2 regions of the Sphaerotilus microaerophilus genome follow, and region 1 is predicted to be linked to the other one. Evidence: predicted binding sites of a transcription regulator. Region 1 holds the regulator's gene; the other holds the start of a gene.
The links. The regulator LexA, encoded in region 1, represses DNA repair genes until DNA is damaged. The targets are predictions, from matches to a motif close to ACTGTATNNNNATACAGT.
Positions count from the first base shown of each region.

Region 2: recA (recombinase RecA) is a predicted target of LexA. The motif match lies at 1,669-1,686, and genes of this name have one in related genera.

Region 1 covers NZ_AP025730.1:2,736,525-2,739,923, reverse strand. Annotated here, with positions in the region: gene NGK70_RS11910 (DUF1993 domain-containing protein) at 1-180, opposite strand, end outside; tRNA gene NGK70_RS11905 (tRNA-Leu) at 241-325, opposite strand; gene NGK70_RS11900 (asparaginase) at 396-1,415, opposite strand; gene lexA (transcriptional repressor LexA) at 1,578-2,267, shown strand; gene NGK70_RS11890 (helix-hairpin-helix domain-containing protein) at 2,338-2,685, shown strand; gene NGK70_RS11885 (hypothetical protein) at 2,733-3,149, shown strand; gene mnmH (tRNA 2-selenouridine(34) synthase MnmH) at 3,211-3,399, shown strand, end outside.
Region 2 covers NZ_AP025730.1:1,327,663-1,331,061, reverse strand. Annotated here, with positions in the region: gene NGK70_RS05875 (sensor histidine kinase) at 1-768, opposite strand, end outside; gene NGK70_RS05870 (response regulator) at 834-1,505, opposite strand; gene recA (recombinase RecA) at 1,724-2,785, shown strand; gene recX (recombination regulator RecX) at 2,826-3,350, shown strand.

The DNA of each region.
Region 1 (3,399 bases):
GGCGATGCGCACCTGCGAGGCAAACGGGAGCATGTCAGGGGCCAGGCGCATCGCGACAAACACGTCGGGATCGAATCCCCGCCGGCGCGCGTTGTCGCTCGCCTTGACCAGGCAGTGGTATAGGTTGGATAGCGCCGTTCGGAAGATCGGCAGGCTGGCACTGGTCATCGTGATCGGCATGCGACCTCCTGAAAAACCCAACGGGTTGGCAGTGCAGTGGTGGGGTCACTGCGACACGACTGGTGCTCCGAGCGGGAGTTGAACCCGCAAGCCTTGCGGCGACGGATTTTAAGTCCGTTGCGTATACCGATTCCGCCATCGGAGCCAGCCAGAAATCATAGCCGAGGGGATGGCCGAAGGCCCGCCGATCCCGCTGCGGGCAGACCGAAGGGGGATCAACCTGGCTGGTGGGCCAGCAGCCGCAGCAGCAGCTCGACGCGGGCCTGCGACGGCGTGAGCGAGCCTGCATCGGCCAGCACCGAGGCACCGCCGGGCACGATGCAGCCACTGCCCTGTCGCAGCGCACGCAGGACCAGCACCCCCCGTTGCTGGGCCCGCAGCAGCTCGGCCAGCAGCGCCTGGTGGATGCTGCCGTTGCCAGTGCAGGCCACCACCAGCCCTTGCACACCGGCATCAAGCAGCAGCTCGACGATGCGCCCGTCGGCCCCGGCGTGGCTGGTGACAATCTGAACCTCGGGCCAGATGTCGGCGGCCAGCACCTGCAGGCCCAGCGCAGCCGGTCCGCCGGCCGCCGGCCAGGTCCGCAGCCGCCGCAGCGCGCCCTGCTCGATGTGCGCCAGCGGCCCGGCATCCCCGGCGTCGAAGGCATCCAGCCGGTACGGGTGCACCTTGCGAACTTCGGCGGCGGCCCAGACGCGCCCCGACATCGCCAGGAGCACGCCGCCCAGACCGGCCGAGGCGCCCTGCACTCCCACGGTGATGGCGTCCAACAGGTTCTGTGGCCCGTCGGGCATCAGCGCATCGGCCGGGCGCATCGCCGCCGTCAGCACGAGCGGCTTGTCCGGTGCCAGCACGCGGTGCAGCAGGTAGGCCGTTTCCTCCAGGGTGTCGGTGCCGTGCGTCACGACGACCCCCACCACATCCGGGCGCGCCAGGTGCCACGCGGCACGCTCGGCAAGGCGCCGCCACACCGCGTGGCTCATGTCCTTGCTGTCGATCTGCGCCACCTGCTCGGCTTCGAGCGCCAGGCTGGCCGATCGCTCGACACCCAGGGGCGGCCCCAGAGAGCCGAGCAGCTCCTCGATACCGCGCTGGGCCGCGGTGTAGCCCACGTGGTCCCCGGGCCGGGCCGAGGTGCCGGCGATGGTGCCGCCGGTGCCCAGCACCACCACCCGCCGCGGCAACCCGCTTGCGCTTGCGTCACCGCCGGTCAACGCCGCTGTCCTGGAAGTCATGCTTGTCATTCTTGTGGAACTGGACAAAAATACAGTCACTGGATGCAATCACAGACCGGCCCTACAGCAGCGATGCTGCGCCGTTCAGTCATCCTGCCATGCCACGACCGGTGTCGCGGACAAAGCTTTCACCCATTGCGCAACGGGCGCATGCGAGGTTCCGTGGAAAACAGCCCCAAGCTCACGGCCAGGCAGCAGCAGATCCTGGAACTGATCGAGAGCACCATCGAGCGCTCCGGCGTGCCGCCCACCCGGGCGGAGATCGCCGCCGAGCTGGGCTTTCGCTCCGCCAACGCCGCCGAGGAGCACCTGCAGGCGCTGGCACGCAAGGGCGTGATCGAGCTGGTGGGCGGCATCTCGCGCGGCATCCGGCTGCGCGCCGAGACGCTGCGCTCGATCGACGCTTCGCGCCGCGCCGGCCACGGCCACCAGTTCAGCCTGCCGCTGCCCTCGCTCGCCCAGCTCACCCTGCCACTGGTCGGGCGGGTGGCCGCCGGCAGCCCGATCCTGGCGCAGGAGCATGTTGACCGGAGCTATGTCGTCGAGGCGCACCTCTTCCCGCGCAAGCCCGATTACCTGCTGAAGGTGCGCGGCATGAGCATGCGCGATGCGGGCATCCTCGACGGCGACCTGCTGGCGGTCCAGCGCGCCAGCGATGCCAAGAACGGCCAGGTCGTCGTGGCCCGCCTGGGCGATGACGTGACAGTCAAGCGCTTTCGCCGCGGCAAGGGCGGCATCGAGCTGATCCCCGAGAACCCGGACTTCGAGATCATCCACGTCGGCCCCGAGACGGTGGGCTTCCAGGTCGAGGGCATTGCGGTCGGGCTCATCCGCAACACCATGCTGATGTGACCGGCGGGGGGCCGCGGCATTCGAACCGCCCGCGGACCCGTTCCAGGCTTCCACACAAGAGGAGACAGGCATGCGTGTACTGCGCAAGGCCTCGGGCAAGGCTGCCTGTGCCGCCAACTGCGCGCGGCTGGAGCAGATTCCCAACATCGGCCCGGCCATGGCCGCCGACCTGCGCCGCCTGGGTATCGGGCTGCCACAGGAACTGGCCCAGCAGGACGCCCACCAGCTGTACACGCGGCTGTGCGACGCCACCGGGCAGCGCCAGGACCCCTGCGTGCTCGACACCTTCATGGCCGCGATCGACTTCCTGCGGGGCGCCGAGTCCCGCCCGTGGTGGCGCTACACCGAAGCGCGCAAAGCCCACCCGGCGACACCCCCCGCACTTGCGTGGTTCAGCCCGCGCCGGACGGGCCGATGAATCCGTCATCCCGCTGACGCTCAGCGACTCACGGATGGAGCACCACGATGACCGACTCCCTGGCCACCCGCCTGACCCGCCAACTGGGCACGCGCCTGATCCATCGGCTGCGCCGCTTCGGTGTGGACGAGGCCGCGGCGGGCCCGGGTGCTGCACCGCCAGCGCAGCCTGCGTCGTCGGCACGATTGGCCGAGGCGGAGCCCGGCACGGCACGGGCGGCCGCCACCCTCCGTCCGGCGCTCCTGCGTCCCGCGGCCGCGCGGCCGATACCGGTGAGCGCGGCCGTCGTGCGCCGCAATGGCCGGCCACCGCAGGGCGGCGCACGCTGCACCGTCGATCCCTGCGACGGCCAGCGCACCCTGATCAGCGGGCGCATGAGCGACGTCTGCGAAGCGCTCGACCTGCTGATCGCACGCCAGGCCCTGCAGGGCCGCGCACCGGCCGCCGGCCTGCCCGCGGCCTGACCACCGACACCTGCGCCCCGTCCCGCCAGCGCCCAGGCTGCGGCACGGTGACAATCGCGGCATGTCCCTGCACCGCATTCCCGCCACCCAGGCCGCGGCCGACCTGTCCGCCTTCGACGCCATCATCGACGCCCGCTCGCCCGGGGAGTTCGCCGAGGATCACCTGCCCGGCGCAGTGAACTGGCCGGTGCTGGACGATGAGGAGCGCCGCATCGTCGGCACGCTCTACAAGCAGGTCAACGCCTTCGAG
Region 2 (3,399 bases), 1.4 Mb from region 1:
CGCCGCATCGGCCAGGAAGCGCTTCTGTGTCGTCATCGTGCTGCGCTGGCGCTCCAGCAGCTCGTTGATCGCCCGCACCAGCGGCGACACCTCCTCGGGCACCTCGCGCTCATCGATCGGCGACAGGTCGTCGCTCTGGCGCTTGCGGATGCGCTGCTGCAGGGCGTTCAAGGGGGCGAGGCCACGCACCAGCGCCAGCCACACCAGCAGCACCGCGATCGGCAGGATCACGAACTGCGGCAGGATCACGCCCTTGATGATCTCGGTGGCCAGGCGCGAGCGCTTGGTCAGCGTCTCGGCCACCTGCACCAGCGCCGGCCGCTCCTCGAAGCCCACCTGCACCCACTGGTAGGCCACGCGCACGCTCTCGCTGCCGATCTCGTCGTCACGCAGGCGCAACTCGCCGGGTGTCACCGCGTCGCCTTCGGGCGGCACCGGCAGCTCCCGATCCCCGCCGAGGAAGAGGCCCCGCGTGTCGAGCACCTGGTAGTAGACGCTGTCGGCCTCGTCGGCACGCAGCATGCGCACCATCTCGGGCGGCAGGTCGAGCTTGATCGCCTCCCCGCGCAGCTCGATGCGCTGCGCCAGCGAGCGCACCGACTCGACCAGCGCCCGGTCGTAGGGCCGGCTGGCGATGCCCTGCGCCGCCAGCCAGGTCAGCGCCAGGCTCATCGGCCACATCAGCAGCAGCGGGGCCAGCATCCAGTCGAGGATCTCGCCAAACAGCGAGCGCTGCTCGCGCCGCCGCGCGAGCACGCTGGGCCGCATGCTGCGCCGAGCGCCCTTGGCCGGCTGCGCCGCCGCCGTCGTTTTCACGGGCTCAGTTCACCGGCTCAGGCCGCGATGCGTTCCAGGCAGTAGCCCAGCCCGCGCACCGTGGCGATGCGGATCGGCCCCTGCTCGATCTTCTTGCGCAGGCGGTGGATGTAGACCTCGATGGCGTTGTTGCTGACCTCCTCGCCCCACTCGCACAGGCGCTCGACGAGCTGGTCCTTGCTCACCAGCCGGCCGGCGCGCTGCAGCAGCACCTCCAGCAGGCTCAGCTCGCGCGCCGACAGGTCGAGCATCTGCTCGTTGATGTAGGCCACGCGCCCGGTGGCGTCGAAGGTCAGTGGGCCGTGCTTGATCAGCGCCGAGGCCGAACCCAGGCCACGCCGCGTCAGCGCCCGCACCCGCGCCTCCAGTTCCTGCAGCGAGAAGGGCTTGGCCATGTAGTCGTCGGCCCCCAGGTCCAGCCCCTTGACACGCTGCTCGACACTGTCGGCCGCGGTCAGGATCAGCACCGGCACCGACGAACCGCGCGAGCGCAGCTTCTTCAGTACCTCCAGCCCATGTAGCTTGGGCAGCCCCAGGTCCAGGATGAGCAGGTCGAACTCGTGCGCGGCCAGTGCAGCATCCGCCTCGGAGCCGCTGGCGACATGGTCCACGGCGTAACCGGCCGCACGCAGGCTGCGCAACAGGCCATTGGCCAGCACTTGGTCATCTTCCGCGATCAGAATTCGCATGGCTCAGGTCTCCTCGACGGCCCCGTCACTGCGACACTCGCAGGCGCGGCCGTTCATGTCACCTATTCTAGGAACCCGACCCGGCGCCGGATATCGGGACTGTTGCCATACGGCATGACCTGCACCTGCCGGCGGCATGCCCACGCGCATGCGCCCCAGAAATACTGTACAAACATCCAGTTTTTGAGATAATGACACGCAAACCCAGGAGCACCCCGATGGAAGCCAACGCCAGTTCCAAGTCCGCCCTCAGCAGCGAAAAAGCCAAGGCCTTGCAGGTCGCGCTGGCCCAGATCGAGAAGCAGTTCGGCAAGGGCTCCATCATGCGCCTGGGCGAAGGCGAGGTGATCGAGGACATCCAGGTCGTCTCCACCGGCTCGCTGGGCCTGGACATCGCCCTGGGCGTGGGCGGCCTGCCGCGCGGGCGCGTCGTCGAGATCTATGGCCCGGAATCCTCCGGCAAGACCACCCTGACCCTGCAGGTCATCGCCGAGATGCAGAAGCTGGGTGGCGTGTGCGCCTTCATCGACGCCGAGCATGCCCTGGACGCCCAGTACGCGCAGAAGCTGGGCGTCAACCTGCAGGACCTGCTGATCTCCCAGCCCGACACCGGCGAACAGGCTCTCGAGATCGTCGACGCGCTGGTGCGCTCCGGCTCGGTGGACCTGATCGTGATCGACTCGGTGGCAGCGCTCACCCCCAAGGCCGAACTCGAAGGCGAGATGGGCGACGCCCTGCCCGGCCTGCAGGCCCGGCTGATGAGCCAGGCGCTGCGCAAGCTGACCGCGACCATCAAGAAGACCAACTGCACCGTCTTCTTCATCAACCAGATCCGCATGAAGATCGGCGTGATGTTCGGCAGCCCCGAGACCACCACCGGCGGCAATGCGCTGAAGTTCTACGCCTCGGTGCGCCTGGACATCCGCCGCATCGGCAGCATCAAGAAGGGCGAAGAGGTCATCGGCAGCGAAACCCGGGTCAAGGTGGTCAAGAACAAGGTCGCCCCCCCCTTCAAGACGGCCGAGTTCGACATCCTCTACGGCGAGGGCATCAGCCGCGAAGGCGAGATCATCGACCTGGGCGTGACCGCCAAGGTGCTCGACAAGGCCGGTGCCTGGTACGCCTACCAGGGCGAGAAGATCGGCCAGGGCAAGGACAACTGCCGCGAGTTCCTCCGCGAGAACCCACAGCTGGCCCGTGAGATCGAGAACAAGATCCGCGAGTCGATGAACATCGCCCTGCTGCCGCCCCCCGCCGCTGCGGCGGGCCAGGGCGGATGACGGGGTCGAGTCAGGCCAGGTGAATGCGTAAGGTGCTGAAATGACCTGGAGCAGGCCGCGGCGCACGGAGGGCGAAGCACCTCGGCGCACCCTGGACCAGCCTGGGCTGGCAGGGTTGAGCCTGAAGGGCCGGGCGCTGAAGTACCTGGCTGCGCGGGAGCACTCCCGCGTCGAACTGACCCGCAAGCTCGCCGCCCACGCCGAGTCGCCCGAGCAGATCGACACCTTGCTCGACGAACTGGAGCGGCTAGGCTACCTGAGTGCCGAGCGGGTGGTGGCCAGCGTCATCCATCGCAAGGCGGCTCGATTCGGCAGTGCCCGCATCCGCCAGGAGCTGGTGGCCAAGGGGCTGGACATCGCCGAGCACGGCGACGCCCTGGTCGCGTTGCGCGACACCGAGTACCAGCGCGCTCACGAGGCCTGGCAGCGCCGCTTCGGCGAGGCCCCCGCCACGGATGCGCAGGAGCGCGCCCGGCAAGCCCGCTTCCTGCTGGCGCGGGGCTTCCCGGCCGGCATCGTGGCCCGCATCGTCCGCGGCATCGGCGACCCTGCGCGCGACGACTGAGGCCGCTGAGGCGGTCCCGCCCCCAGCGGGGCCACTCCTCCGCACGGGC